DNA from 2 places in the Saccharothrix sp. NPDC042600 genome. Region 1 is predicted to be linked to the other one. Evidence: riboswitches for the same ligand, from Rfam matches in the RefSeq annotation. Region 1 holds a riboswitch; the other holds the start of a gene.
What was found. Region 1 has a riboswitch for glycine ahead of gcvH (glycine cleavage system protein GcvH). Riboswitches for the same ligand answer to the same signal wherever they lie in the genome.
Positions count from the first base shown of each region.

Region 2: it holds a riboswitch for glycine, as region 1 does, so the genes downstream of both, gcvT (glycine cleavage system aminomethyltransferase GcvT) here and gcvH (glycine cleavage system protein GcvH) in region 1, are expected to answer to the same signal.

Region 1 is NZ_JBEZBW010000039.1:663-16,120, reverse strand. Features, by position in the region: gene AB0A74_RS22790 (O-antigen ligase family protein) at 1-264, opposite strand, end outside; gene AB0A74_RS22785 (DUF6104 family protein) at 520-702, opposite strand; gene AB0A74_RS22780 (multifunctional oxoglutarate decarboxylase/oxoglutarate dehydrogenase thiamine pyrophosphate-binding subunit/dihydrolipoyllysine-residue succinyltransferase subunit) at 709-4,380, opposite strand; gene AB0A74_RS22775 (metalloregulator ArsR/SmtB family transcription factor) at 4,797-5,156, shown strand; gene AB0A74_RS22770 (SRPBCC family protein) at 5,153-5,644, shown strand; gene AB0A74_RS22765 (ABC transporter ATP-binding protein) at 5,700-9,440, opposite strand; gene AB0A74_RS22760 (hypothetical protein) at 9,662-10,537, opposite strand; gene AB0A74_RS22755 (ABC transporter ATP-binding protein) at 10,537-11,682, opposite strand; gene AB0A74_RS22750 (hypothetical protein) at 11,731-12,117, opposite strand; gene AB0A74_RS22745 (hypothetical protein) at 12,123-12,305, opposite strand; gene ald (alanine dehydrogenase) at 12,673-13,779, opposite strand; glycine riboswitch at 13,979-14,070, shown strand; gene gcvH (glycine cleavage system protein GcvH) at 14,218-14,598, shown strand; gene AB0A74_RS22730 (L-serine ammonia-lyase) at 14,605-15,458, shown strand, end outside.
Region 2 is NZ_JBEZBW010000108.1:2,247-17,704, reverse strand. Features, by position in the region: gene AB0A74_RS36525 (metalloregulator ArsR/SmtB family transcription factor) at 1-19, shown strand, start outside; gene AB0A74_RS36520 (DUF899 domain-containing protein) at 57-725, shown strand; gene AB0A74_RS36515 (3-hydroxyacyl-CoA dehydrogenase NAD-binding domain-containing protein) at 853-2,919, opposite strand; gene AB0A74_RS36510 (acetyl-CoA C-acetyltransferase) at 2,919-4,121, opposite strand; gene AB0A74_RS36505 (GNAT family N-acetyltransferase) at 4,177-4,620, opposite strand; gene AB0A74_RS36500 (acyl-CoA dehydrogenase family protein) at 4,727-5,875, shown strand; gene AB0A74_RS36495 (CaiB/BaiF CoA-transferase family protein) at 5,875-7,005, shown strand; gene AB0A74_RS36490 (hypothetical protein) at 7,395-7,556, shown strand; gene AB0A74_RS36485 (helix-turn-helix transcriptional regulator) at 7,748-8,236, shown strand; gene AB0A74_RS36480 (hypothetical protein) at 8,398-8,799, shown strand; gene AB0A74_RS36475 (DUF3817 domain-containing protein) at 8,821-9,123, shown strand; glycine riboswitch at 9,429-9,521, shown strand; glycine riboswitch at 9,522-9,626, shown strand; gene gcvT (glycine cleavage system aminomethyltransferase GcvT) at 9,729-10,829, shown strand; gene glyA (serine hydroxymethyltransferase) at 10,844-12,109, shown strand; gene AB0A74_RS36460 (hypothetical protein) at 12,193-12,852, opposite strand; gene AB0A74_RS36455 (cyclopropane-fatty-acyl-phospholipid synthase family protein) at 12,984-14,210, shown strand; gene AB0A74_RS36450 (DUF1295 domain-containing protein) at 14,207-15,019, shown strand; gene AB0A74_RS36445 (hypothetical protein) at 15,016-15,456, opposite strand.

The DNA of each region.
Region 1 (15,458 bases):
CACCAGACACCCGACCGCCACGACCACCGGCAGCCCGGCCCCGAGGTCCCCGGCCAGTCCACCCCGGACCAGCGCCCACAACGCCAACGCCCCACCGGCCCACACCACCGGCCCGCGCGGCGAGTCCCGATCGGTCGTCACGGCGAGCACCAGAGCGGCCCCGGCCAACACCCCGGACAACACCCGGCCCGGCAGGTAGTACCCACCCTGGGCGACGACGGCGGCGGCAACGGCCCCGAGGAGCAGCAGAACGGGCGGCGCCAAGGCAACCTCACCCCGGACAGCGCCGCGCGCGCGAACACCCCCCATACAAGGCCCTCCCCAGCCTCGACCCGCCACCGGAGCAGCGGGTTGCGGGGATCCTAACCGGTGAATCACCCGAAAGGTACGAACTTGCTACCAGCCGGGTCAGCTCGACGTTGTTGCGAAGCATTCGCAGTTGTTCCGATGGGAACCAGGCCGACACAACGGGAAAGGGGCATCCGCCGCGGCGGATGCCCCTTTCCCGTTCAGTACCGCTCAGTCCTCGAAGTCGTCCTCGTCGTCGCGCGCCAGGTAGGTGGCCAGGCGCTCGACCGCCGTCTCGAACTCCGGGTTCGCGTCCACGAAGGCGCGCAGCCGGTCGGCCAGCCAGGCGAGGGTCACTTCTTCCTCGCCCCGCCGGCTCTCCAGCTCCTCGATGCCGCGATCGGTGAAGTACATGCCGGCCTACTCGAACGCCTTCGCGATCAGCTCGCGCTGCTCCACCTCGTGCACCTTGGACGAACCGGCCGACGGCGCGGCCATCGGGCGGCGCGACACGCGCTTGAGGGTGAACCGCGTGGGCAGCAGTTCCGGCAGGGCCAGGCCCAGGAACGGCCACGCGCCCTGGTTCGCCGGCTCCTCCTGGACCCAGCGCAGCTCGGTCGCGTTCGGGTAGCGCTCCAGCGCCTCCGTCAGCTTCCGCGCCGGGACCGGGTAGAGCTGCTCCAGGCGGACCACGGCGGTGTCGGCGCGGCCCAGCTTCTCCTGCTCCGCGGCCAGCTCGTAGTACACCTTGCCGCTGCACAGCAGCACGCGCTTGACCGCCGACGGGTCGCCCGCGCGGGCGTCGTCGATGACCGAGTTGAAGCGGTCCTCGACGAAGTCCTCCACCGGGGACGTCGCGGCCTTCAGGCGCAGCATCGACTTCGGGGTGAACACCACCAGCGGCCGGTTCACGCCGTCGAGGGCGTGGCGGCGCAGCAGGTGGAAGTAGTTCGCCGGGGTCGACGGCACGGCGATGGTCATCGAGCCCTCCGCGCACAGCTGGAGGAAGCGCTCGATGCGGCCGGACGTGTGGTCCGGGCCCTGGCCCTCGTGGCCGTGCGGCAGCAGCAGCACGACGTCCGAGCGCTGGCCCCACTTCGCCTCACCGGACGAGATGAACTCGTCGATGATCGGCTGCGCGCCGTTGACGAAGTCGCCGAACTGCGCCTCCCACAGCACCAGCGCGTCCGGGTTGGCCACCGAGTAGCCGTACTCGAAGCCCAGCGCCGCGAACTCCGACAGCACCGAGTCGTAGACCATGAACTTGCCCTGGTCCTCGGCGAGGTGCTGCAACGGGGTGTACTCGTCGGACTTCTTGCGGTCCACCAGCGTGGCGTGCCGCTGAACGAACGTGCCGCGCCGCGAGTCCTGGCCGGCCAGGCGGACCGTGCGGCCCTCCAGCACCAGCGAGCCGAACGCCAGCAACTCGGCGAACGCCCAGTCGATGCCGCCCTCGCGGGCCATCTTCGCGCGCCGCTCCAGCACCGGCTTCACGCGCGGGTGCGGGGTGAAGCCCTCGGGCAGGTTCACGTGCGCGTCGGCGATCTGCTCGATCGTCTCGCGCGGGATGCCGGTCGGCAGCTTGGTCGGGACCTGCTGCTCGGCCTCCACCGACGGCGACGCCTTGATCGGGTGCTTCTCCAGCTCGCGCACCTCGTTGAAGACGTGCTCCAGCTGCGAGGAGAAGTCCTGGAGGGCCTTCTCGGCCTCCTCCACGGAGATGTCGCCGCGGCCGATCAGCGACTCGGTGTAGATCTTGCGCACCGAGCGCTTGGTGTCGATCACGTCGTACATCGCCGGCTGCGTCATCGAGGGGTCGTCACCCTCGTTGTGGCCGCGGCGGCGGTAGCAGACCATGTCGATCACGACGTCCTTGTTGAACGCCTGCCGGTAGTCCACCGCCAGCTTCGCGACCCAGTAGCACGCCTCCGGGTCGTCGCCGTTCACGTGGAACACCGGCGCGCCGATCATCTTCGCCACGTCGGTCGAGTACTTCGACGAGCGCGAGTGCTCGGGCGCGGTGGTGAAGCCGACCTGGTTGTTCACCACGACGTGCACTGTGCCGCCGGTGCGGTAGCCGCGCACCAGGGCGAGGTTCAGGGTCTCGGCCACGACGCCCTGGCCCGCGAACGCGGCGTCGCCGTGCAGCGCGACCGGCAGCACGGTGAAGCCCTCGCCGCCCTTGTCCAGCATGTCCTGCTTGGCCCGGACGATGCCCTCCAGCACCGGGTCCACGGCCTCCAGGTGCGACGGGTTCGCGGTCAGCGACACCTTGGTCTCGCCGTCGCCGAACATCCGGAAGTACTTGCCCTCGGCGCCCAGGTGGTACTTCACGTCGCCGGAGCCGTGCGCCTGGCCCGGGTCGAGGTTGCCCTCGAACTCGCGGAAGATCTGCGAGATCGGCTTGCCGACGATGTTGGCCAGGACGTTCAGCCGGCCGCGGTGCGGCATGCCGATGACGACCTCGTCCAGCTCGTGCTCGGCGGCCTTGTCCAGGACGGCGTCCAGCAGCGGGATGACCGTCTCGCCGCCTTCCAGCGAGAACCGCTTCTGGCCGACGTACTTGGTCTGGAGGAAGGTCTCGAACGCCTCGGCGGCGTTGAGCTTGGACAGGATGTACTTCTGCACGGTGGCCGGCGGCTTCTCGTGCGGCACCTCGACGCGCTCCTGGATCCAGAGGCGCTCCTCCGGGTCGAGGATGTGCATGTACTCGACGCCGACGGTGCGGCAGTACGAGTTGCGCAGCACGCCCAGGATGTCGCGCAGCTTCATCCGCTCCTGGCCCGCGAACCCGCCGACCGGGAACTCCCGGTCCAGGTCCCACAGGGTCAGGCCGTGCGACAGGACGTCGAGGTCCTGGTGGCTGCGCTGGCGGTAGTTCAGCGGGTCCGTGTCGGCCATCAGGTGGCCGCGGGTGCGGAACGCGTCGATCAGCTCGATCACGCGGGCGGTCTTGTCGACCGCGCCCTCGGGGATGTCGGCGACCCAGCGGATCGGCTCGTAGGGCAGCCGCAGCGACGTGAAGACGTCGTCGTAGAAGCCGTCCTCGCCGAGCAGCAGCTGGTGGATGCGCTTGAGGAACTCGCCGGACTCCGCGCCCTGGATGATGCGGTGGTCGTAGGTCGAGGTCAGCGTGATGATCTTGCTGACGCCCATCTCGACCAGGGCCTGCTCGCTGGTGCCCTGGAAGTGCGCGGGGTACTCCATCGCGCCGACGCCGATGATCGCGCCCTGGCCGGCCGTCAGGCGCGGCACCGAGTGGTTGGTGCCGATCGTGCCCGGGTTGGTCAGCGAGATCGTGGTGCCGGAGAAGTCCTCGGTGGTCAGCGAGCCGGACCGGGCCTTGCGGATCAGGTCCTCGTAGGCCTGCCAGAACTGCGTGAACGTCATGTTCTCGCAGCCCTTGATGGAGGCCACCACGAGCGAGCGGGAGCCGTCCTTGCCGGGCAGGTCGATCGCGAGGCCGAAGTTCACGTGCTCGGGCGTGACCACGAACGGCTTGCCGTCGACCTCGGCGTAGTGCCGGTTCATGTTCGGGTACGCCTGGAGCGCCCGCACCACCGCGTAGCCGATCAGGTGGGTGAAGGAGACCTTCCCACCGCGGGTCCGCTTGAGGTGGTTGTTGATCACGATGCGGTTGTCGGCCAGCAGCTTCGCGGGCACGGCGCGCACGCTCGTCGCGGTCGGGACGGTGAGCGACAGCTCCATGTTCTTCGCGATCGCCGCCGCCGCGCCGCGCAGCTGCTTCTGCTCCGCGCCCGCCGAGGGCTGCACCGGCGTGGCCTTGGCGGCCTGCGCGGGCGCCGGCTTCGCGGGAGCGGCCTGCTGCGGCTTCGCTGCGGGCTTCGCGGGCTGCGGCTTGGTCGCGGTGGCCGTGGGGGCCGCCGTGCCGTTGTCGGTGGCCGCGGTGGTGGTCGTGGACGCCGCCGCCGTGGCCGCGCCGTTGCCCGACCGCTGCGTCGACTTGTAGTCGGCGAAGAAGTCGTGCCAGGCCGGGTCTACGGACGACGGGTCGGCGAGGAACTGCTCGTACATCTCCTCGACCAGCCACTCATTGGGGCCGAACTGTGAAGCAGGACTGCTGCTGGACACGGCTGGCGCTCGCCTCTATCCATCTCGCTCTTGGTAATGACTCACTCATGGTCAGGCTAGTCCCCCGTCTGGTGCAGTTCATACACAGGAGGGGCCGGGCAAGGAGTGCTCGATCACAGGATCGATCCCGAGGTGGGTCACGTTATGGGTGCTTGAGCTGTTCTTGATGTATCAGCCCAGGTCCGTCTCGTTCGGTGTGCCCTTGTGAGGTGCCGTGGCGTTGAGGATGCACCACCCGTCCGGCGCATCGCGCGGTGACGTGGTGAGCGCCACGGTCTCCCTGGTCGGCACCGGACCCTCGCGTCCTGTTCGGGTGGCGCGACGGGTCTGACCTGGTTGTTCAACGAGATGGTTGACAACGGTGTGGTGTGGTCGTACGGTTTGTTCAACCGAGAGGTTGAGTAAGGAGAACGGCAGTGGAGGACCGGCTTTCGCGGGTGTTCGCGGCTCTGGCGGACCCCATTCGGCGCGACATGGTCGCCCGGCTCGCGGTGGCGGACGCGACCGTGAACGAGCTGGCCGAGCCCTACGCCGTGACCGTGCAGGCGGTGTCCAAGCACCTCAAGGTGCTGGAGGACGCCGGACTGGTCAGTCGGAGTCGGCAGGCCCAGCGGAGGCCCGTGCACCTGGAAGCGGAGGTGTTCGACCTGATGACCAAGTGGATCGAGCGCTACCGGCGGGAGGCCGAGCAGCGCTACCAGCGGCTCGACGCCGTCCTCGCCGAGCTGGCGGCGGACGAGCCGGACACCCGGACCCGGAAGGAAGACGCGTCATGAGCACCACCACGCACCACGAGACCACCATCGCGGCCCACCCCGAGCTGCCCACCATCGAGATCGTGCGCGAGTTCGACGCGCCGCCCGCGGCGGTGTTCCGGGCGCACGTCGAGCCGGAGCTGGTCCAGCGCTGGCTGGGCCCGCGGGGGCTGGAGATGGAGATCGTCACCTGGGACGCCCGCACCGGCGGCGAGTACCGCTACGTGCACCGCGACCAGCAGGGCGAGTACCGGTTCTACGGGTCGTTCCACGAGATCCGGCCGGGGGAGCGGATCGTGCAGACGTTCACCTGGGAGGGCTACCCGGACGGGGTGAGCCTGGAGACGCTGACCCTGGAAGACCTCGGCGACGGCCGCACCCGGCTGCGCGGGGTGAGCGTCTTCGAGAGCACGGAGGCCCGCGACATGGCGGTGTCCAGCGGCATGGAGACCGGCGTCGTCGAGGGCTACGAGCGGCTCGACGAGCTGCTGGCCGCCGACCGGAAGTGACCACGACCAACCCGCCCGGACGCCCACGGCGCGCCGGGCGCGTTGGCGTGTGGACTCAGGCTGTCGCCGCCGGTTGTCGCGTGGCTGTGCTGTGGGACCACAGGCGGGCGTAGTGGCCGCCGGCGGCCAGCAGCTCCTCGTGGGTCCCCACCTCGGCGATCCGGCCCTCGGACAGCACCACGATCCGGTCCGCCCGCGCGGCCGTCGCCAGGCGGTGGGCCACCACGAAGGTCGTCCGCGAGCCCGCCAGGTGGTCGCCGGCCGCCAGGACCGCCGATTCCGTCGACGGGTCCAGCGCCGCGGTCGCCTCGTCGAGCAGGAGCAGGGACGGCTGGACCAGCTCGGCCCTGGCCAGGGCGATCAACTGCCGCTGCCCGGCCGACAGGTTCTGGCCGCGTTCGCCCACCTGCTGGTGGAACGCCGAAGGCAGCGACGCGACCGTGTGCAGCGCACCGACCGACCGCACCGCCCGCTCGACCTCCGCCCGCGACGCCCCCGGCCGGCCGTACGCCACGTTCTCCGCCACGTCCCCGCCGAACAGGTGCGCCTCCTGCGGCACGACGCCCAGGTGCCGCCGGAACTCGCCCAGGTCGTACCGGCGGACGTCCACGCCGTCCACCAGCACCTGCCCGTCGGTCACGTCGTAGAACCGGGCCACCAGCTTCACCAGCGTCGACTTGCCCGCGCCCGTCTCACCCACCAGCGCCACCGTCTCGCCGGGGGCCACCCGCAGCGACACGCGGTCCAGCGCCGGGCGGGACGTGCCGGGGTAGGCGAACGTCACGTCGCGGAGTTCGACCTCGCCGCGCAGCCGCGGCACCGCGACCGGCTCCGGCGCGGGCGGCACGCTGGTCGGGGTACGGAGGAGGTCGCCGATCCGGCTCAGGCCCACCCGCGCCTGCTGGTACCCGTCGAACACGCCCGACAACTGGTACAGCGGCGCGAAGAACAACCCCAGGTACAGCACGAACGCCAGCAGCACGCCCGGCGACAGCGTCCCCTCGGCCACCCGGTACGCGCCGACCACCAGGATCGCCGCCTGCGCCACCCCCGACAGCAGGGCCAGGAACGGGAAGTACGTCGCGATGTACCGCTGCGCCCGGATCCGGGACCGCCGGTAGGCGTCGCTGCGCTCCGCGAACGCCTCCGCCGACCTCGCCTCCCGCGTGTACGCCTGCGACACCCGCAGCCCGGTCACGTTCTCCTGCAGGTCCGCGTTCACCGCGCTGATCCGCTCCCGCGCCTGCGCGTACGCCCGCGACGACAGCCGCTGGAAGATCACCGTCGCCACCGCCAGCACCGGCAGCACGGCCAGCGCCACCAGCGCCAGCGACGGGTCGGTCACCACCAGCGCCACGGCGATGCCCACCACGGTCAGCACGCTGATCACGAACGTGGTCAACCCGGTCTGCAGGAAGCTCGACAGCGCGTCCACGTCCGTGGTCATCCGGGTCATGATCCGACCGGCCATCTCGCGCTCGTAGTAGTCCAGCCCCAACCGCTGGAGGTGCGCGTAGCTGCGCACCCGCAGCAGGTACAGCAGCCGCTCGCCGACCCGCGACGTGACCACCGTGCCCGCCGCCGACGACACCCACCCCAGCGCGACCAGCACCAGCCCGATCCCCGCCGCGAGCCACAGCCACCCGGCGTCGTGCCCCAGCACGCCCCGGTCCACGCCCAGCCGCACCAGGTTCGGCAGCAGGACCGCCAGCGCCGAGTCGACCACCAGCAACCCGCCCACGCCGACCATCGCCCAGCGCACCGGCCGCAGCAGCGTGCGCAGCCGGAACCCAGGGTCGGGCGCACGGGGGTCCTCGCCGTGCAGCACCGGCCGCTCCGGTGCCGGCGGCAGCGCGTGCACCCGCTCCATCAGCTCCGGGGTGGGCGGTGTGCCGCCGAGCAGCGCGGACGTGCCGCCGCCGCCGCGCGGGCCCTTGGGCACCCGGGCGGCGCCCGCCGCGCGGTTCGCCGCCCGCACGGCCAGCTCGTCCTCGTCCGACGACGGCCACAGCTCCGGGGTCACCCCGTCCGGGCCCGGTTCCAGCGCCACGTCCGCGCGCGGGTCCACCTGCTCGATCGCCTCGCCCGGACCCGCCAGCAGCTCCCGGTACAGCGGGCACCGCTCGTGCAGCTCGTCGTGGGTGCCCACGTCGACCACCCGGCCCGCGTCCAGCACGGCGATCCGGTCGGCCAGCGCCAGCGACGACCGCCGGTGCGCGATCACGATCGTCGTCCGCGTCGCCGTGACCTGCGCCAACGTGTGGTGGATCGCCGCCTCGGTGGCCGCGTCCACCGCCGACGTCGCGTCGTCGAGCACCAGCACCCGCGGGTCGGACAGCAGCGCCCGGGCCAGCGCCACCCGCTGCCGCTGCCCGCCCGACAGCGTGAGCCCGCGCTCGCCGACCACCGTGTCGTACCCGTCGGGCAGCGCCGAGATGAACCCGTGCGCCTCGGCCGCCCGCGCCGCCGCCTCCACCTGCTCGTTGGACGCGTCCGGCAGCCCGTAGGCGATGTTGGCCCGCACGGTGTCGGAGAACAGGAACGCCTCCTCGAACACCACCCCCACCGCGCGCCGCAACGACTCCAGCCGCAGCTCCCGCACGTCCACCCCGCCGACCCGGATCGCGCCCGCGTGCACGTCGTAGAACCGGGGCAGCAGCAGCGACACCGTCGACTTGCCCGACCCCGCCGTGCCCACCACGGCCAGCGTCTCGCCCGGCGCGACCTTGAGCGACACGTCCGACAGCACCGGCTCGCGGCGCGTGTACCCGAAGGTCACCTGGTCCAGCTCCACCGACACCGCGCCGGCCGGCACCTCCGCCGACCCGTCCACCACGTCGGGCTGCGAGTCGATCAGCTCGTACACCCGCTCCACGCCCGCCCGCGCCAACTGCGCCGTGACCATCAGGCTCGACAGCAGCCGCGTCGGCCCGACCAGGTTCGCCACGTAGGTCGCGAACGCCAGGAACGTGCCCAGCGACACGTCACCGCGCAGCGCCAGCCACCCGCCCAGCGCCAGCACCGCGACCTGCCCCACGAACGGCAGCGCCGTCAGCGTCGCGGTGGGCCGGGACGTGAGCCGCGCGGCCCGCATCCGCTCGGCGAACAGGACCCGCGCCCGCTCCTCCAGCCGCGCGACCTCGCGCTCCTCCTGCCCGAACCCCTTGACCACCCGCACGCCGGTGACGGTCTCCTCGACGTGCTGCGCCACGTCCGCCGCCCGTTGCTGCGCCGACCACGTGGCCGGGAACAGCGTGAGCCGGCTGCGCCCCGCCACCAGCGCGACGGCGGGCACCACGACCAGCGCGATCAGCGTGAGCAGGGGTGACAGCCAGAACATCGCCACCAGCGCCGCGAGGGCGAACACGACCGTGCCGAACGCCAGCGGCGTCATCGACAGCAGGCTGTTGACCAGCTGGAGGTCGGTGATCGACCGCGACACCACCTGCCCGGTGCGCAACGCGTCCTGCTTGGGCCCGTCGAGCCGCTGCACGGCGTGGAACACGGCCTGCCGCAGGTCGTGCTGCACGTCCACGGCCAGCCGCCCGCCCAGGAACCGCCGCACGAACGCCGTGCCGAACGTCAGCAGCTCCAGGCCGACGAGCACGGTGGCGAGCACCGCCAACCGGTCGGTGCGGCCCGCCATCGCGTCGTCCACCGCGAGCTTGATCAGCAGCGGGCCGACGGCCTGCAGGCCCACCCCGACGACGGCGGCCAGCACCGACCACACCACGAGCGCCCGGTGCTTCCAGCAGGCGGTGGCGAGGCGGCGGATCCAGCCCTGGCGAGTAGTCACGCCACCAACCCTAGGTCGGCCCCGCGAGGCCGCGTCGGCCCATCGCGCCGCGTTTCTCCCCCCAGGGTCGGCCCCGCGAGGCCGCGTCGGCCTGTCACGCCACCAACCCGAGGTCGGCCCCGCGAGGCCGCGGCGCGATGGGCCGACTTCCAGGCGGCCTCGCCCGCCGCGACGGAGTCGCGGCAATTCAACACAACCATGAGCCGTTCAAGATCACCGGATCAGGTGATGTCCTTGCGCTGAGTAGCCGCCCAGCCGCCCAGGAAGAAGATCGCCGTCCACGCCAGGAAGATCAACCCGCTCAGCCACCAGTCGAACGCGCCCAACGCGCCCGCGAACGCCCGGATCACGTCCACCAGGTCCTCGGGCACCACGCCCGCCGTCGAGAGGAACAGCGACGACGCCACCGAGCCGGTCAACCCGTTCACCGCGCCGTTGGGCAGGAAGCCGATGACCTCCGGCAGACCCTGGATGCCCAGCACGAACTGGATGCCGTTCTCGACGATCAGCATGTAGAGCAGCAGCACCACGGTGGTGCCGACGACGCTGGTCAGCAGCGCCCCGACGCCCACGCCGAACATCGTCATCAGGATCGACGACAGCACGCCCACGCCCGCCAGCGCGAGCCACCCGGCCGCGTCCGGCAGCGTGTTCGCGTCCGAGGTGATCGCGATGCCGATGCTCACCGACGCCACGATCGCGATGCCGTAGATCGCGCCCCACAGGACGTAGACCACCAGCTTCGCGCTCAGCGCCGACACCCGGTTGGGCGCGGTCAGGAACGTCGTGGTGATCGTCTTGCGGTTGATCTCGTTCGCGATCGCCAGGCCGCCGAAGATCATCGGGAAGATGGTCGCCACGTTGATGCTGCGGGCCATCCCGAACAGCGACACCTTCCACTGCGACGGGTCGATGCCGATGATCGTGGTCAGCTCCTCGGCGTCGGAGGAGTTGATGGTGTCCATCAGGCCCTTGCCGATGAGCCCCGTGACCAGCGCCCAGCCCAGGGCGATCAGCACGGTCGGGATCATCAGCCCCCACCACAGGTTGGTGGTGGTCGTCTTGCGGAACTCCGACTTGATCAGGTTGCCCAGCATCACGCACCGCCCCCGAGTCCGCCCTGGCCCTGACCCTGCTGGTAGGGGTTCTGCTGCTGGTACGGGTTGGGTTGCTGCGGGTACCCCGGCGGTGGTGTCGGCGGTTGCTGGTAACCGGGTGGGAGCTGCTGCTGGTAGCCCTGCGGCGGGGTCTGGTAGCCCGGCTGCTGGTAGCCCGCCGGCGGCGCGTAGTAGCCGCTGCCCTGCGGCTGCCCCGCGTACTGGTTCGGGCCCGACGCCGCGTACTGGCCGTTGGTGAGCCGGAAGAACAGCTGCTCCAGGTCGGCCTTCTCCTCCTGGATGCCGTAGATCGACACGCCCGCCTTCAACGCGAGGTCGGCGACCTGCTTGCTCTCCACGCCGGTCACCGCGATCCGGCCGTCCGGCAGCTGCTCCAGCGCCGTCACGCCGTCCGCTTGCAGCGCCGCGACCAGCGCGCCCGTGTCGGACGGCTGCACCAGCACCCGGCTCTGCTGCGAGTCGCGCAGGTTGGCCAGCGGCCCGTAGTACATGGTCTGGCCGCGCGAGATGATCACCACCTGGTCCACGGTCTGCTCGACCTCGGCGAGCAGGTGGCTGGAGATCAGCACGGTCCGCCCGCTGCGCGCGAAGGACTGGAGGAAGGACCGCAGCCACGCGATGCCCTCCGGGTCCAGGCCGTTCGCGGGCTCGTCGAGGACCAGCACCTGCGGGTCGCCCAGCAACGCGGTGGCCAGCGCCAGCCGCTGCTTCATGCCCAGCGAGAAGCCGCCCGCCTTGCGGTCGGCCGCCTGGCCCAGGCCGACCAGGCCCAGGACCTGGTCGGCCCGCTGGTCCGGCACGCCGATCGCCGACGCGTACACCCGCAGGTGGTTGCGGGCCGTGCGCTTGGGGTGGAAGCCCTGCGCCTCCAGCACCGCGCCCACCACCCGCGCCGGGTTGCCGAGCTGGTGGAACGGCCGGCCGTTGATCAGGCCGTGGCCCGCGGTCGGGGTCACCAGGCCGAGCAACATCCGCAGCGTGGTCGTCTTGCCCGCGCCGTTCGGTCCGAGGAAGCCGGTCACGGACCCCGGTTCCACCGTGAAGCTGAGATTCTGCACCGCTGCGACCGGACCGAACTGCTTGGTCAAGCCCTGCACCACGATGCGGCCACTGCCGTCGTGCACGCGTCCCTCCTGGATAGCGCCTGTGCGCGCCATCCTGCCTTAGGAGGGTCAGTCGGGGAGGGCATGTCGCGGTTTCGACACCACGACCGGGATCTCGGTGGTCGGCTCGCTGTCCTGGCGACCGGTGTCGTGCCGGAACGGGTTGCGCAGCGGTTTGCGCCGCTCGCGGTGCGGCAGGCCCTCGCCGATGAGGTGCTGGTGGGCCATGTTCCACACCTGGCACGGCCACTTCCGGTGCCGCAGCACGCCGGGGCAGGCGCGGCAGCGGCCGTCGGAATCGGGCTGGTGCACGGTCAGCAGCAGCCGCCAGCAGTCCGCCAGCCGGTTGATCTCGGCCCGCGCCAGCGGCACCAGGGCCTCGGCGGCGCCCCGCTCGACGACCTCGTCCAACTGGGCCAGCCGGCGCAGCACCGCGGCGCGCAACGTCTCGTCCACCCCGCTCACATCCTGTCGGCGGCCTGGTCCAGCAGGCGGTGCAGCCTGCGGGTCTGGGTGACCGACATCACAGCCGACTCGCCCGGCGGCGCGACCAGCAGGACCCGGTCGTCCTCGACCAGCACGGTCATGGACCGGTCCCGGCCGAAGGGGTCGTGGCAGTCGATCCAGCCCTGTGGTTCAGCCATGTGCGCTCCGATCGGAGGTGTGGCAGGCGGCGGCGGCGACGCCACGCGAGCGGACGACCCCGCTGCGTGACGGCGAAGGGGTTCCGCTGTGAGCATCGGCCGACCGGGCGTCGTGACTTACCCGTTACCCGCCGAATTCACTCGATTGCTTGAGGGAGGACACAGAACGTGTCCTGTTGGGTCAAGAATTGCGCGCAGATGGCTGGGGTGGCTGGGCACGGCCCGCCGGACCCCGCTAAGATTGGTGCTGCGCGACCCGCTCCCAGTGACCCCCAGGCTGGTTGAGCGGGTCGCGTTTTACGTGGCGAAGACGCGAGAAGGGGCGCCCACCGTGCTGGTGGACGCCCCTTCTTCGTGGATGGCGTTCTCAGACTTCGAACGCCGTGTAGGTCAGGTCGTGGGCCTGCGCGACCGGCTCGTTCGTCAGCAGGCCGTCGTGGACGTTCAGGCCCAGGGCCAGGGACTTGTCCGCGCGCAGCGCCGCCTGCCAGCCCTTGTCGGCCAGGGCCACCGCGTAGGGCAGGGTCACGTTGGTCAGCGCGTACGTCGAGGTCCGCGGCACCGCGCCCGGCATGTTCGCCACGCAGTAGAAGACCGACTCGTGCACCTGGTAGGTCGGGTCGGCGTGGGTGGTCGGGCGGGAGTCGGCGAAGCAGCCGCCCTGGTCGATCGCGATGTCCACCAGCACCGAGCCGGGCTTCATCTGCGCCACCAGCTCGTTGGACACCAGCTTCGGGGCCTTCGCGCCCGGCACCAGCACCGCGCCGATGACCAGGTCGGCCTCGCGCACGGCCTGCTCGACCGAGTAGCGGTTGGACGTGACGGTGCGCAGCTGCCCGCGGTAGAGGGCGTCGATGTGGCGCAGCCGGTCCACGTTGGTGTCGAGGATCTCCACGTCCGCGCCCATGCCCACGGCGATCGTGGCCGCGTTCAGGCCCGCCACGCCGCCGCCGATGACGACCACGCGCGCCGGGTGCACGCCGGGCACGCCACCGGGCAGCACGCCCCGGCCGCCGGACGGCTTCATCAGCGAGAACGCGCCCACCTGCGGCGCGAGCCGACCCGCCACCTCGGACATCGGGGCCAGCAGCGGCAGCGCGCCGTTCGCCGTCTGCACGGTCTCGTAGGCGATCGCGGTCGTGCCGGACGCGATCAGCGCCTCGGTCAACGGCCGGTCCGCCGCCAGGTGCAGGTAGGTGAACAGGGTCTGGCCCTTGCGCAGCAGCGGGTACTCCCGCTCGATCGGCTCCTTGACCTTGAGCACCAGGTCGCCCTCGGCCCACACGTCCTCGGCGGTGGCCAGGACCTTCGCGCCGGCGGCGAGGTACTCCTCGTCGGTGATGGCGGACCCGAGCCCCGCGCCCGCCTCGACGAACACGTCGTGGCCGCGCAGGGTCAGCTCGTGGGCGCCGGCGGGGGTCAGCGCGACGCGGTACTCGTGGTTCTTGATCTCGCGGGGTACTGAGATCCGCACGGTGGGGCTCCTTCAGCCGTTGTTACGCCAAAGGTCCGGTACTCCGAATCCACTGTCATCGTGCGAGCGGCACTAACCGGCAGGGGTGGGTTTGTGTCGAGTGAACAAGACTGGACGCTCGTTGACACCCGTCACGCCGACGACTTAGCGTGCTCGCGACCGCCCAACTGAACATCGGCCGCGGCGCCCTCCCGGCGCCGGAACCCGAGCGGGAGAGTCCCCGGCACGTCCGGGGCGCCGAAGGAGCAAGTACCCCGCACACTCTCAGGCAACGAGAACCGCTCGGGCGAGGCGACTCTGGAAAGCGTGCTCACGCGCGCACCCACGGTGCAAGCTGTGCCCGATCGACGGTTCCACCGTCGCGACGCCGCACAGCGAAGCTCTCAGGTCCCAGGACAGAGTGGGGATCCGACCGACCGTGGCTTCAGGAGCGCTGACATGACTTTTCCGGAGAACCTGCTCTACACCGCCGAGCACGAGTGGGTCGACTGGGCGCCGGGTACCCAGGACCCCGTGGCGGTCGGCATCACGTCCTACGCGGCGGAGTCCCTGGGCGACATCGTGTTCGTCCAGTTGCCGAACGTCGGCGAGCGCGTGAAGTCCGGCGACGTCTGCGGCGAGCTGGAGTCGACCAAGTCCGTGAGCGACCTGTACGCGCCGGTCAGCGGCGAGGTCGTGGAGGTCAACCAGGCCGCCGCCGACGACCCGTCGCTGATCAACAACGACCCGTACGGCGCGGGCTGGCTGTTCAAGGTGCGCGTCGAGGACGCGACGGGCCTGCTCACCGCCGGCAAGTACGCGGAACTGACCGGGGACTGACCCGCCGTGGCGATCAGCGTCTTCGACCTGTTTTCCGTCGGCATCGGGCCGTCCAGCTCCCACACGGTCGGCCCGATGCGCGCCGCGACGATGTTCGTGGCGCGCCTGGGGCACCGGCTGACGTCCGTGGACCGGGTGCACGTCCAGCTGTTCGGCTCGCTGGGCGCCACCGGGCACGGGCACGGCAGCCCCAAGGCCGTGCTGCTGGGCCTGGAGGGCCACAAGCCCGAGGAAGTGGACCCGACGGCCGCCGAAGGGCGCGTGGCCGAGATCCGCGCGTCCCGCCGGCTGCTCCTGGGCGGGGTGCGCGACATCCCGTTCGTCGAGGACACCGACCTGGTGATGCACCGGCGCAAGTCGCTGCCGTTGCACCCCAACGGGATGAGCTTCACGGCGTACTCCGGGGACGAGGTCCTGGACGAGGCCGTGTACTACTCCGTGGGCGGCGGTTTCGTGGTGGACGAGCACGCCACCGGCACCGACCGCATCAAGGCCGACGAGACCGAACTGGCCCACCCGTTCAAGACCGGCGACGAACTGCTGGCCCGGACGCGGGAGACGGGCCTGTCCATCTCCGAGGTCATGCTGGCCAACGAGCTGTCGTGGCGCACGGAGGAGGAGGTCCGCTCGGGCCTGCTCCACATCTGGGGCGTCATGCAGGAGTGCGTCGAACGGGGCTGCACGGAGACCGGCGTGCTGCCGGGCGGCTTGAAGGTGCGCCGGCGCGCGGCCGAGATGCGCCAGCGCCTGGCGGCCGAGCACTACGCCACCGACCCGTTGCGGGTGATGGACTGGGTGACCTTGTTCGCCCTGGCGGTGAACGAGGAGAACGCGGCCGGCGGCCGGGTGGTCACCGCGCC
Region 2 (15,458 bases), on a different contig from region 1:
ACCAGGAGAACGGACATGACCGAGCTGAGCCACGTCCCCCCGCGGGCAGGTGCCCGGTGAAGACGCCGCCGATCGTCAGCCGCGAGGAGTGGGACGCCCACCGCGAGGCCTTGCTGGTCAAGGAGAAGGAGCTGACCCGCGCCAAGGACGCGCTCGCCGCGGAACGCCGCCGGATGCCGTGGCTGGAGGTGACGAAGCCCTACCGCTTCGAGACCGCGGCCGGTCCCCGGTCCTTGCTGGAGCTGTTCGAGGGCCGCCGCCAGCTGATCGTGTACCGGGCCTTCATGGACCCGGGCGTGCACGGCTGGCCGGAGCACGGCTGCAAGGGCTGCTCCCTGGTGGCCGACCAGGTGGCCCACCCGGCGCACCTCAACGCGCGGGACACGACCCTCGTGTTCGCCTCCCGTGCGGGTCAGGAGGACCTGTCGAGGATCAAGGCGAGGATGGGCTGGGAGCACATCCCGTGGCACACCATCACCGACGACTTCGACCAGGACTTCGGCGTCGACCAGTGGCACGGCACGAACGCCTTCATCCGACAGGACGACAAGGTCTACCGGACCTACTTCCTCGACAACCGCGGGGATGAGGCCATGGGCGGCACCTGGGCGTACCTCGACATCACGGCTCTGGGTCGCCAGGAGACTTGGGAGGACTCGCCCGAGGGATACCCGCAGACTCCGCCTTACCAGTGGTGGATCTGGCACGACGAAGCCGCTTCTTGAGATTTCAAGCGGTCGCGCTGAGGCGCTCCCAAGATCGGCGAAAGCTTGCCGCTGGGCGGCTGAAGAAGACCGCCGCGCCGGTGTGACGGGGGGCCACATCGGCGCGGCGGTCGTCGTGCTCAGCAGGTCAGAACTTCTCGTTCTTCGCGGCCTTCTCGCGCAGCGACGCCGTCGGGCGGAAGCGTTCGCCGTAGGTGTCGGCCAGGTAGTCCGCGCGTTCCACGAACTCGCTCACGCCGTACGAGTTGATGAACTGCAGCGTCCCGCCGCTCCACGGCGCGAAGCCGAACCCGAACACGCTGCCCACGTTCGCGTCCGCCACCGAGTTCAGCACACCCTCGTCCAGGCACCGCACGGTCTCCAGCGACTGGATGAACAGCAGGCGGTCCTCGATGTCCTGTTCGGTGACGCCCGCGTCCTCGCGGGCGTAGCGCGACAGGCCCGGCCACAGGAACTTCTTGCCGCCGTCGGTCGGGTACTCGTAGAACCCCGCCCCGCCGGACTTGCCGGTCCGGCCCTCCGCGACCAGCTCCTCCAACACCTTGAACGCCGGGTGGTCGCCCAGGGCGCCGGCGATGTCCGGGTCGTCGGCCAGCGTCTGGTCGCGGATCTTCAGCTGCAGGGTCAGGGTGACCTCGTCGGACACCGCCAGCGGCCCGACCGCCATGCCCGAGCGCTTCGCGATGTTCTCGATCAACGCCGGCCGCACGCCCTCCGCGATCATCGACACCGCTTCGGTCACGTACGTGCCGAACGTCCGCGACGTGTAGAACCCGCGGCTGTCGTTGACCACGATCGGCGTCTTGCCGATCTGCAACACGTAGTCGAACGCGCGCGCCAGCGTCTCCGGCGACGTCTGCTCGCCCACGATGATCTCGACCAGGCGCATCTTCGGCACCGGCGAGAAGAAGTGCAGGCCGATGAACTTCGTCGGGTCCTGCACGGCCCCGGCCAAGCCGGTGATGGGCAGGGTGGACGTGTTCGACGCGATCACCGCGTCGGGCAGCGCCGCCGCCTCGGCCGCCGGCAGGACCTTGTTCTTCAGCTCGCGGTTCTCGAACACCGCCTCGATGACCAGGTCGCAGCCGGCCAGGTCGGCGTCGGAGTCCGTCGGCGTGACGCCCGGGTTGCCGTTCGCGCCGCGCGTGGCGGCCTCCAGGGTGACGTCCTTGAGCACCACCTCGATGCCCGCCTTGGCCGACACCTCCGCGATCCCCGCGCCCATCATGCCCGCGCCCTGCACGCCGACCTTGGTCACCTTCGTGGCGTCCACACCGGACGGACGCGACCCGCCCGCCGAGATCTCGTTGAGCTGGAACCAGAACGTGCCGATCATGTTCTTCGCGACCTGGCCCGTCACCAGCTCCACGAAGTACCGGCCCTCGACCTTCAGCGCCGTGTCGAAGTCCACCAGCGCGCCCTCGACGGCCGCCGCCAGGATCTTCTCCGGAGCCGGGTACACGCCGTGGGTCTTCTTGCGCAGCACGGCCGGCGCGGCGGCCAGCAGGCTGTAGACGTTGGGGTCGCCGAACTTCACGTCCGGCACGGTGTACCCGGGCTGGTCCCACGGCTGCACCGGCGCCGGGTTGGCCTTGATCCACGCCCGCGCCTGGGCGATCAGGTCTTCCTTCGACGACGCCAGCGCGTGCACGATCCCCGCCTGCAACGCCCGCTGCGGCCGGAGCTGCTTGCCCTCCATCAGCAGCGGCAGCGCGGGCTGCACGCCCAGCAGGCGCACCAGCCGCGTCACGCCACCGCCGCCGGGCAGCAGGCCCAGCGTCGCCTCGGGCAGGCCGAGCTTGATCCGGTCGTCGTCCAGCACGACCCGGTGGTGGCAGGCCAGCGCGATCTCGAAGCCGCCGCCCAGCGCGCTGCCGTTGATGGCCGCGACGACCGGCTTGCCCAGCTTCTCCAGCCGGCGCAGCTGGCCCTTCATGTCCTCCAGGAAGCCCAGCGCCTCGGCCGCGTTCTCCGGGGTGACCCGCACCAGCAGGTTCAGGTCGCCGCCCGCGAAGAACGTCTTCTTGGCGGAGGTGAGCACGACGCCGGTGATCTCGTCGCGCACCGCCTCCAGCTTGGCGACCGCCTCGCCCATCGCCTCGTGGTACTCGGCGTTCATCACGTTCGCCGAGCCCGACATGTCCATGGTCAGCGTGACGACGCCCTCGTCGTCGCGCTCGAAGTGGATAGCCATCAGACCCTCTCGATGATCGTCGCGATGCCCATGCCGCCGCCCACGCACAGCGTGGCCAGGCCCCGGCGCAGGTCCCGGCGCTCCAGCTCGTCGAGCAGGGTGCCCAGGATCATGCAGCCGGTCGCGCCCAGCGGGTGGCCCAGGGCGATCGCGCCGCCGTTGACGTTGACCTTGTCGTCGGGCAGGTCCAGCTCGCGCTGGAACTTCAGCACCACCGACGAGAACGCCTCGTTGATCTCGAACAGGTCGATGTCCTCCACCGACAGCCGCGCCTTCTCCAGCGCCTTGCGCGCCGCCGGGGCCGGGCCGGTGAGCATGATCGTCGGCTCGCTGCCGACCACCGCGACCGACACGATCCGCGCCCGCGGGGTCAGGCCGAGGTCCTGCCCGATGCGGGCGTTGCCGATGAGCATGGCCGCCGCGCCGTCCACGATCTGCGACGAGTTGCCCGGCGTGTGGACGTGCCGGATGCGCTCGACGGACGGGTAGCGGTCGATGGCCACGGCGTCGAAGCCCAGGTCGCCGTGGAACTGGAAGGACGGCTTCAACCCGCCCAGGCCCTCCAGCGTGGTCTCCGGCCGGATCGCCTCGTCGAAGTCGAGCACGACCGTGCCGTTCTGGTCCACCACCGGCACCAGGGACCTCTCGAAGTAGCCCTTGTCGCGCGCCAGCGTGGCCCGCTGGTGGGAGCGCAGCGCCCACGCGTCCACGTCCTCGCGGCTGAAGCCCTCCAGCGTCGCGATCAGGTCCGCGCTGATGCCCTGAGGCACGAAGCTGGTGCGCAGGTTGGTCTCCGGGTCGGCCGCCCACGCGCCGCCGTCCGAACCCATCGGCACCCGCGACATCGACTCCACGCCGCCCGCGACCACGAGGTCCTCGAACCCCGACGCCACCTTCGCCGCGGCCAGGTTCACCGCCTCCAGGCCGGACGCGCAGAAGCGGTTGAGCTGCACACCCGCGGGCCGCAGGTCCCACCCGGCCGCCAGCACGGCGGTCCGGGCGATGTCCGAGCCCTGCTCACCGACCGGCGACACGACCCCGAGCACGACGTCGTCCACCACCGACGTGTCCAGGTCGTTGCGCCGCGCCAGCGCGTCGAGCACCCCGGAGGCGAGGGTGATCGGCTTGACGCTGTGCAGCGAACCACGCTTTCCCCTGCCACGCGGTGTGCGCACCGCGTCGAAGATCAAGGCTTCGCTCATGCTCCCACGGTAGGCAGCGGGGACGGCCAAGCCCATGACCGCGCGGAGTGACTTATTAGCTCACCGCGAGCTGCATGACCTCGTCCTCGCCGGAGAAGCCGAGCCGCTCGTAGAGCCGCCGCGCGGCCAGGTTGCCGCGGAACACCCTCAGCTGCACCCGCCGCCACCCGTGCTCACGGGCCCACGCCACCACGTCGCGGACCAGGGCCTCGCCGACACCCCTCTTCCGGAACGACGGTTTCACCCACATGGAGTAGAGGTACAGCACATCGTCGTGGTCCTCGTGGGGCACGCCCGCCACGAGCCCGGCCGGATCCGGAGCCTCGGCCACGACCTTCACCCCCCACCTCGGGTGCAGCAGCTCGCGCCACCGGTCCTCGTCGTAGCCCTGCTCCCGGGACAGGGTGGAGCCGAACGCCTGCGGGTCGCTGGCCAGCGCGGTGAGCCTCAGGTCGCGCCAGGTGACCCAGTCCCCGGGGGACAGCCTGCGGAGCTTCATGACCGCAGTGTTGCGCACCACCCTGACAATTGCGCTCACGATCTCGGGGCGACTGTGGGTGCGGCGGTCATGGCGGGTGGCCGCCCGCGGTGGGACCGTCGGTGACATGCCTACTCGCCGTTCACCGTGGATGACGGACGACCTGGACCAGCTGCGGCAGCTCGCCCGGACGTTCTTCGAGAAGGAATCGGTCCCCCACCACGAGCGCTGGGCCGCCCAGAAGCAGGTGGACCGGGACTTCTGGACCAAGGCGGGCGACCTCGGCCTGCTGTGCCTGTCCATCCCGGAGGAGTACGGCGGGGGCGGCGGCACGTTCGCGCACGAGGCGGTGCTGCTGGAGGAGCAGGCCCGCGCCGGCGACAGCGCGTGGGGCAACAGCGTGCACAGCGGCATCGTGGCGCACTACATCAACGCCTACGGCACCGAAGAGCAGAAGCAGCGCTGGCTGCCCAAGCTCGCCGGCGGCGAGTTCGTGGGCGCCATCGCGATGACCGAGCCCGGCGGCGGCTCGGACCTGCAGAACATCAAGACCCGGGCCATCCGGCGTGACGACGAGTACGTCATCAACGGCTCCAAGACCTTCATCACCAACGGCGCGCAGTGCGACCTGGTCGTCGTGGTCGCCAAGACCGACCCCGGCCAGGGCGCGACCGGCATCTCCCTGCTGGTCGTGGAGACGGCGTCGACCCCGGGCTTCCGGCGCGGCCGGGTGCTGGACAAGATCGGGCTGAAGGGCCAGGACACCGCCGAGCTGTTCTTCGACGACGTCCGCGTGCCCGCCGCCAACCTCCTCGGCTCGTCCGAGGGCCAGGGCTTCATCCAGCTCATGCAGCAACTCCCGCAGGAGCGGCTGATCATCGCGGTGGCGTCCATCGCGGGCATCGAGGCCGCCGTGGACCTGACCGTCGAGTACGTCAAGGACCGCACCGCGTTCGGCCGGGAGCTGATCAAGTTCCAGAACACCCGGTTCACCCTCGCCGAGTGCGCCACCGAGGCCCGCGTGACCAGGGCGTTCGTGGACGAGTGCATCGAGGCGCACCTCGCGGGCCGGCTGGACGTGCCCACCGCGGCGATGGCCAAGTGGTGGTCCACCGAGCGGCTGTGCCGGGTCGTGGACGAGTGCGTGCAGCTCTTCGGCGGGTACGGCTACATGACCGAGTACCCCATCGCCCGCGCCTGGGCGGACGCGCGCGTGCAGAAGATCTACGGCGGGACGAACGAGATCATGAAGGAAATCATCGCGAGGTCCCTCTAGTGGGCGGGCCGCTGGCGGGGCTGAAGGTCGTCGAGCTGGCGGGCCTCGCGCCCGCGCCGTTCGGCTGCATGGTGCTCGCGGACCTGGGCGCGGACGTGGTCCGGGTGGACCGGGTGTCCGGCGGGCCGGCGGTGCCCGGCGACGTGCTCGGGCGCGGTCGGCGGTCCATCGGCGTGGACATCCGGCGGCCGGAGGGCGCGGAGCTGGTGCTCAAGCTGGTGGAGCGCTCCGACGTCCTGGTGGAGGGCTTCCGGCCGGGCGTGACCGAGCGGCTGGGCATCGGGCCGGCCCAGTGCCTGGCGCGCAACCAGCGGCTGGTCTACGGCCGGATGACCGGCTGGGGCCAGGACGGCCCGCTGGCCGACCGGGCGGGCCACGACATCAACTACATCGCGCTCGCGGGCGCGCTGGAGCCGATCGGCCGCGCCGGGCAGCCGCCCACGGTGCCGCTCAACGTCATCGGCGACTTCGGCGGCGGGGGGCTGCTGCTCGCGTTGGGCATCCTCGCGGCCCTGTACGAGCGGGAGCGGTCCGGGCGCGGGCAGGTCGTGGACGCGGCCATGGTGGACGGCGCGGCGCTGCTGACGACGTTCCTGCACGGCATGAAGGCCGCCGGCGCGTGGGCCGGCGAGCGGGGCACGAACCTGCTCGACGGCGGCGCGCCGTTCTACGACGTTTATGCCACAGCGGATGGAAAGTTCGTCAGCATCGGCGCACTGGAGGAGAAGTTCTACGCGGATCTGCTGGTGTTGCTGGGGTTGGCGGACTCCGACGTGCCGAACCGGCACGACCCGGCCCGGTGGCCCGCCCTGCGGGCCCGCATCGCCGAGGCGGTGGCCACCCGGACGAGGGACGAGTGGGCGGCGCTGGCGGAGGGCACCGACGCGTGCCTGGCGCCCGTGCTCGCGCCCGACGAGGCCCCGGCGCACCCGCACAACCGGGCGCGCGGGACGTTTGTCGAGGTCGCAGGCCTGGCTCAGCCGGGACCCGCGCCGCGCTTCGACCGCACGCCGGCCGCCGGACCGTCCGCGCCGCCCGCCGCGGGACATCACACGGACGAGGTGCTGGAGTTCCTCGGACTGGGTGAAGCGGATATTGCGGAACTGCGACGGACCGGTGTCGTGGGTTGATGCGAAAAGGGTGCGACAAATCGTCCGGAGTGGTGCCGGGAAATGGGACGGCCGTACCTCGGCCTAATGACACGCCGTGGGTGTGTCGCGCAAGTGGGTGATGTGCTCAAGATTGCCGACGATGTGGCTGAACCTCGGTGCTCGTGCCTGGGGGAGTGGGGGCGAGTGGCCCGCACCCTGGTCATCGGCGGGCGCCGAGGGGCGCTTGATCGGCCGTTCGGGTGATGCGGGTCACCGCCCACGCGGGGCAGTGCGTCCTCTTCTACGCCCGGTCGTGGGATCACGGCGGGTTCCGGACCCATCGTCCGGGTGAATGAGGGACCATGTGGGCGAACCCGGCGGGCACGCGGCCCGTCGCCGCGCACCTGTGAACGGACGGAGAGACACCGGTGAACGTCAAGAAGGTGGTGACGCTGGCGGCCGTCGCGCTGCTGCTGTTCCTCCTGATCACCCAGCCCGACCAGTCCGCCGAGGCGGTGAAGACGGCCCTCGGGTGGCTGCGCCAGGGCGCCGAGTCGATCATCACGTTCGTCCGGAGCCTGTTCAACTAGTCCCCGCCGCGGGTGCCCGGTGGTCTGCTCACCATCCGTGACGGTTGGCCTCCCTCGTTGGACCGTCTGGGTGGAATGAGGGCTATAACGTGCTGGTAACAGGGTTTTTGACAAACCGGGGTCTAGCGGTTGTCGGTACCCGCTAATACGGTGCGCTGCATTGGCTGATCTTCGACCGACGAGGAGGCAGAATGGTCGAGGACTCCGGAGTCGACGAGCTGCTGCGGCAGTGGGCGGCCGAGCGCTCGGACGACGCCGAGCTGCGCGAGGTGAACCGGATCAAGGACGAGTGGCTGGCCGAGGCCCCGCCGTCCGCCCCGGGCATCCCCGTGCAGCGGGCGAACGGTGGACCGCGGGGCCTGGTGAAGGTCGAGTCCGCGGATCCGGCCTACGTCGCGGCGATGCGGAAGCGGGCGCCCGAGGTGCCCGAGGTCCTGCTGGCCGCGGCAGCGAGCTACTGGCAGCTCGTGGGCGACCTGTCCGAGGCGGAGGCGTGGTGGGACGCGGGCATCAGCCCGTTGGACCAGCGCGCCCTCGACTACCGGGCCGCCGGGCTCACGCCCGCCGACCTGGGACGTCGGCTCGGGCCGATGACGGTGCTCCAGCACCTGCGTCGGGGCAGCGCGGCGGCGTGGTGCGTCGCCAGGCTGCAGCGGCAGCGCCGGGACGGCGTTGCGTGATGTCGGGCGCGCCACGCGCGAGCGTGGCGCAGCGCAAGGGCGTCGCGCGGTGAGGGCGCGACGTGGTCGGGACTAGCGTGATCCGGGAGGGCGGGCTCCTGTGCGGGGAGCCCATCCCGGTTGGGGGTCGCCCCGTCGGTGGCCCGAAGTACCCTTGAGTCGTGCGCAGCGGCCTCATCACCCCCCAACGTGTGGCGATCGCGGTCGTGTGCGTGCTCTCGCTGGTGGTCTGCTGCGGTCTCGCCTACTGGCAGTGGGAGCGGTTCTCCCAGGCCGGGGGGACCTTCCAGAACCTCGGTTACGTCTTCCAGTGGCCCCTGTTCGGCCTGTTCCCCGCGTTCATGGTGTGGCGGATGCGCAAGCTCGCCGCCCAGCGGCGCGCGGCGGACGCCGCTGTGGGCGCGGACACGTCGTCGCAGGTGGCGGGGGAGCCGGTGGCCGCGCCGTCGGAGCCGGTCGTTACCGTGGACCCCGTCAGGACACCCGCGCACGACGACGAGGACGACGAGCTGGCGGCCTACAACCGCTACCTCCGCGAACTCCACGCGCGGGACCAGCGGTGAGCGAAGGCGGTCGGTAGGGCGATGAGCGGTGCGTTGGGCCGGTTCCGGTTCATGGCTTACGTGGTCGGTGTGGGCCTGCTGCTGCTCGTGGCCGCGATGGGCGTGAAGTACCTCGGCGACCAGGACGGCATGATGAAGGTCGTCGGCCCGGTCCACGGCTTCCTCTACGCGATCTACCTGGTGATCACGGTGGACCTGGCCCTCAAGGCCCGCTGGTCGCTCAAGGGCACCGCGCTGGTGCTGCTCGCCGGCACGATCCCGTTCGTGTCGTTCTACGCCGAGCGCAAGGTCGTCGAAAGCGTGAAGGCCGAGCGCGCCCTGTGACCACGCCGGCCGCCACCCCGGGTCGGGCCGCCGCCACCTCCGCGTCGGCCGCCGCTACGTCCGGTCGGGCCGCTGCCACACCTGGTCGGGTCGCTACGAGCCTCGGGCGGGCCGCCACCTCAGGTCGGGTCGCCGCCACACCTGGTCGGGCCGCCACGAGCCTCGGTCGGGCCGCCGCCACCTCCGGTCGGGCCGCTTCCGCGGCGGTCTCGCGAGCGTCGGCCGCGCCCGTGGTGACCGGGTTCGTGTTGACCGGGCCGACCAGGCACAACTAGCGTCTGGCGGTACCAACTGAACACGGCCGTCGATGTCGCGCGGGAGAGTCCCCACCCACTACGGGGCGCCGAAGGAGCAACTCCTCCCCGGAATCTCTCAGGCACAGCTACCGCCCGACGAAGGCAACTCTGGAAAGCAGGCGCCAGCGCCTCGCCCACGGTGCAAGCCGCCCCCGCCGACGTGCGGGGTCCCGGCGAAGCTCTCAGGCTCATGACAGAGGGGGAGGCTCACTCGGACGAGGAGTCTCGATGGACCGTGTCATCCTTCGTAGCGGCAGGCCGACCCACCCGGTCGGCGCCACTGCCGTGCCCGCCATCAGGGAGGACCCCGTGGAAACCCGCCGGACGCCGCTGCACGCCGAGCACGAGGCGCTGGGCGCCCAGTTCACCGACTTCGCGGGCTGGCGGATGCCGCTGCGCTACGACAGCGAGCTGGCCGAGCACCACGCCGTGCGCACGTCGGCGGGCCTGTTCGACCTGACGCACATGGGCGAGATCGTCCTGACCGGCCCGCAGGCCGGCGCCGCGCTCGACCACGCGCTGGTCGGCCACGCGTCCGCGATCGGCGTGGGCCGCGCCCGCTACACCATGATCTGCCAGGCCGACGGCGGCGTGATCGATGACCTGATCGTGTACCGCACCGGTGACCAGGAGTACCTGGTCGTCGCCAACGCCTCCAACGCCGCCGTCGTCTTCGCGGCCCTGCGGGAGCGCGCCGAGGGCTTCGACACCACCGTCGAGGACAAGTCCACCGACTACGCGCTGCTGGCCGTGCAGGGCCCCAAGGCGGTCGCCATCCTGGCGGGCCTGACCGGGACGGACCTGGCCACGGTCAAGTACTACGCCTCCTACCCGACCGAGGTGGCCGGCCGGCCCGCGCTGCTCGCCCGCACCGGCTACACCGGCGAGGACGGCTTCGAGCTGTTCCTCGACCCCGCCGACGCCCCGCACGTGTGGCAGGCGCTGCTCGCCGCCGGCGAGCCGCACGACCTCAAGCCCGCCGGCCTGGGCTGCCGCGACACCCTGCGCCTGGAGGCCGGGATGCCGCTGTACGGCAACGAGCTGAGCACGTCCCGCACGCCCTACCACGCCAACCTGGGCCGCGTGGTCAAGCTGGACAAGCCGGACGACTTCGTGGGCCGCGAGCCGCTGGCGAAGGTGGCCGAGGCGGGCGTCGAGGCCAAGCTGGTCGGCCTGAAGACCGAGTCCCGCCGCGCCCCCCGCCACGGCTACGCCGTGCTGGACGCCGAGGGCAACGCGATCGGCGAGGTCACCAGTGGCGCGCTGTCGCCGACGCTGGGCTACTCCGTGGCGATGGCCTACGTGCCGCCCGCGCACGCCGAGCCCGGCACCAAGCTGTCCGTCGACGTCCGGGGCCGGCAGGAGCCCGTGGAGGTCGTGTCGCTGCCGTTCTACAAGCGCAACTCGTAGGGAGAAACCCCACCATGTCCGAGCACTTCAACACCTCCCTCGCGGAGTTCGACCCCGAGGTCGCCGAGGCGGTCGCGGCCGAGCTGCGCCGGCAGCAGGGCACGCTGGAGATGATCGCGTCGGAGAACTTCACGCCGGTGTCGGTGCTCCAGGCGCAGGGCTCGGTGCTGACCAACAAGTACGCCGAGGGCTACCCGGGCCGCCGCTACTACGGCGGGTGCGAGAACGTCGACGTGGTCGAGCGGCTGGCCATCGCGCGGGTCAAGGAGCTGTTCGGCGCGGGGTTCGCCAACGTGCAGCCGCACTCGGGCGCGCAGGCCAACGCGTGCGCCATGTTCGCGCTGCTCCAGCCCGGTGACACGATCCTGGGCCTGGACCTGGCGCACGGCGGCCACCTGACCCACGGCATGCGGATCAACTTCTCCGGCAAGCTCTACAACGTCGTGCCCTACCACGTGTCCGATGTGGACGGTCGGGTGGACATGGCCGAGGTCGAGGCGCTGGCGCAGGAGCACAAGCCGAAGCTGATCGTGGCCGGCTGGTCGGCCTACCCCCGCCAGTTGGACTTCGCGGAGTTCCGCCGGATCGCCGACTCGGTGGGCGCGTACCTGATGGTGGACATGGCCCACTTCGCGGGTCTCGTGGCGGCGGGCCTGCACCCGAGCCCGGTGCCGCACGCCCACGTCGTCACCACGACCACGCACAAGACCCTCGGCGGTCCGCGCGGCGGCGTGATCCTGACCAACGAGGCGGACCTCGCGAAGAAGATCAACTCGGCGGTGTTCCCCGGCCAGCAGGGCGGTCCGCTGGAGCACGTGATCGCGGGCAAGGCGGTGGCGTTCAAGCACGCCGCGTCGCCGGAGTTCGCCGACCGCCAGCGCCGCACGGTCGAGGGCGCGAAGATCCTCGCCGAGCGGCTGTCGCAGCCCGACGCGGCGGCGGCCGGCGTGAAGGTGCTCACCGGCGGCACGGACGTGCACCTGGTGCTGGTGGACCTGGTGGCCTCGGAGCTGGACGGCAAGCAGGCCGAGGACCGCCTGCACGAGGTCGGCATCACGGTCAACCGCAACGCGGTCCCCAACGACCCGCGCCCGCCGATGGTGACCTCGGGCCTGCGCATCGGCACGCCCGCCCTGGCCACCCGCGGCTTCGGCGCGGCGGACTTCGCGGAGGTGGCCGACATCATCGCGACCGCCCTCCAGCCGGCCGCGGACCTGTCCGAGCTGCGCTCGCGCGTCGAGGTGCTGGCCGCGAAGCACCCGCTCTACCCGAACCTGTGAGGGTTCCGCCGACCCGCTGAGCGAGGCGACACATGACCCCCGGCCCAACCCCAGGCCGGGGGTCATGTTCTTCGGGGGTGGACTCAGGCTCCGGAGGGCGCCGCCACACCGGGCGGCAGGCACTCCACGTTGCGCTTGCCGTCGGGCTGCACGACGAACCACGTGCCGCCCACGCCCTGGCCCTTCCACTGGCCCGGCGCCTCGTCCTTCGAGTACGTGTAGAGCGCCCAGCCGGCCAACGTCACCTGCTCGGTCCCGTCGGCCCGCTTCACCGTGCCGACCAGCGCCGGGTCCACGCCCTCCAGCTTGGGCGCGCCGCCGGCCAGCAGCGGCGGCCAGGTCTCGGCGCACTTGCCCTCGCAGTTGGACTTGGGCGGGTTCGGCGTGTCCTTGTCGAACCGGTACAGCGTGCGGCCGTCGCCGTCCTGCACGACGTCGCCCATCTTCGGCACGCTCTTGGCCACCAGCGTGACGCCCGGCCCGGACGGCGCGGGCGCGGCCTGGCCGGCCGGGGTCTCCTCGGTCGCCTCGGCGGCGGGCTCCTGCGCGGCGGGGGTCTCCGCGGCGGCCGGAGGTGCCGGTGGGACGTCCCCGTAGTCGGCCTGCGCGGCGGCGCCCACCTGCTCGGTCTGCGCGACGTTGGTCCCTTGCAGGCCGACGGCGTTGGAACTCCACATGACCAGCGCGAGCACGGCCGCCATGCCACCCGCTGCGGCGATGGCGATGCGGTTTCGTCGGATCACACTCAACTCCTCCTCGATGGCGTCGGTCGCTCCACCGACGATTACGGCCCGGTCACGACCGCGGTTCAGCGGCGAACCAAGACAGGGGGTCGGCGCGAACGTCCGGGCACCAGACCCGTGAGGAGGAGTCCGTGGCCGTCAGCACCGCAGGCCGGCTCGCCACCGTCGTCGAACGCGTCCTGGGCGCGAGCCCGCCCGTGGGGCTGCGCGCGTGGGACGGCAGCACCGCCGGCCCGCAGGACGGACCGGTCGCCGTGGTCCGCGACCGCCGCGCCCTGCGCCGCCTGTTGTGGAACCCCGACGAGCTGGGCCTGGCCCGCGCGTACGTGGCGGGCGAGCTCGACGTGGAGGGCGACCTGACCGAGGGCCTGGCCCGGTTCTGGGCGTTGGCCCGGCGGGGCGCGGTGGGCAAGCCCAAACCCGCCGACCTGGTGGTCGCCTTCCGGGCGGCCGTGCGCCTGGGCGTCGTCGGCCCGCGCCCCGCGCCGCCCGGTGAGGAGGCCCGGCTGTCCGGCCGCCGGCACACCCGAGCCCGCGACCGCAGCGCCATCGCCCACCACTACGACCTGAGCAACGCGTTCTACCAGCTCGTGCTGGACCCGAGCATGGCCTACTCGTGCGCGTACTTCTCGTCGCCGGACATGACCGTCGCCCGGGCGCAGCACGCGAAACTCGACCTGGTGTGCCGGAAACTGGGGCTGCGACCCGGGATGCGGCTGCTCGACGTCGGGTGCGGGTGGGGTTCGATGGTCGTGCACGCGGCCAAGCACTTCGGTGTCCGGGCGACGGGCGTGACGATCTCGGCGCAGCAGAAGGCTTTCGTCGAGTCCCGGATCGCGGCGGAGGGTGTGGCGGACCTGGTGACCGTGCGGCTCCAGGACTACCGGGAGGTGTCCGGCGAGCCGTTCGACGCGGTGTCGTCCATCGAGATGGGCGAGCACGTCGGCGAGGAGAACTACCCGGCGTACGCGGGCGTGCTGCACCGGATGCTCAAGCCGGGCGGGCACCTGTTGTTGCAACAGATGTCCCGTGGTGCCAACGCGCCCGGCGGTGGCGCGTTCATTGAGTCCTATGTGGCTCCTGACATGCACATGCGGCCCCTCAGCCGGACGCTCGGACACCTGGAGGGTGCCGGGTTCGAGGTCCGGGGCGTGCAGGCGCTGCGCGAGCACTACGTGTGGACCGTGCGGGCGTGGGCGCGGACGCTGGAAGAGCGCTGGGACGAGGCCGTGCGGCTGGTCGGCGAGGGGCAGGCGCGGGTGTGGCGGCTGTACCTCGCGGGTGGCGCGTTGACGTTCGAGGAGGGGCGGATGGGCGTGGACCAGGTGCTGGCGCGGCGGCCGGAGGCGTTGGCGTGACGTTCGGGTGGAACGTGCTCTGGTCGGCGGTCGCGGTCGTCGTGCTGGTGTCGGCGTTGTTCGCGGTGGCGGTGCGGCGCAAGCGGTTCGACCTCATCGACTCGTTCTGGGGACCGGGGTTCGCGGTCGTCGCGGTGCTGACGCTGGTGCAGGCGGTGCCGGCGGGGGAGTCGGCGCGGGCGGTGCCGGCGGGCGAGTCGGCGCGGGCGGTGCTGGTGGCGGCGTTGACCGTGGTGTGGGGTGTGCGGCTGGGGTGGCACATCCACGCGCGCAACCGGAAGAAGTCCGAGGACCAGCGGTACGTGGACATGTACCGGCGGGCGCGCGGCAACCCGGTGGCCAAGATGTACCGGGTCTACCTGGTGCAGGCGGCGATCATGGTGCTGGTGTCGCTGCCGGTGCAGTTCGCGGCGTACCGCGACGACCCGCTCGGCGTGTTCGACGTGCTGGGTGTCGTGGTGTGGGCGGTCGGGTTCGCGTTCGAGGCGGTCGGGGACTGGCAGTTGGAGCGGTTCAGGGCCGATCCGGCGAACCGCGGTCGGGTGATGGACCAGGGGTTGTGGCGGTACACGCGCCACCCCAACTACTTCGGCGACGCCTGCGTGTGGTGGGGGCTGTTCCTGTTCGCCCTGCCGGACGGGTTCCTGGTGGTGGTGAGCCCGGTCGTGATGACCTTGCTGTTGGTCAAGGGGAGCGGGAAACCGTTGCTGGAGAAGGACATCGTGCGGCGGCGGCCCGGGTATCGGGAGTACGTGGAGCGCACGAGCGGGTTCTTCCCGCTGCCGCCCAGGGGCGGGAAGGTGGGTTAGAGCTGGAGGGTGACCACGTAGACGGTCACGTCGTCGGGGTGGCCGAGGTCGATCATGACCTTGCGGTTGCCGGCGGTCGCCCCGGCGACCTTCTGCGCCTTGTCCGGGTGCCACGTGCCGCTGTCGGGGAAGTCGGCGTCGGTGATCGTCCGCTGGTCCGGCACGGCCTCGCCGAACCCGCTGTCGGCCAGGAACCGGGGCACGGCCGTGGCGGGCATCCGCAGTTGCGCCATCACCCGGCTCTCCAGCCCGCCGCTGAGCGAGGTGCGCGCGGCCGACAGCAGGACGGTGCCCGAGGGGAGGCGGACGCCGGCGTTGGCCTCCAGTTCCGCCGCCGACTGGGGGCTGGTCTCGTTCGGCAGGAACCGGTCGTCCGAGGGGGCGGACGACGAACAGCCGGCCACCACCAGGGCCGCCGCGAGCCACACCAGTCGCATGG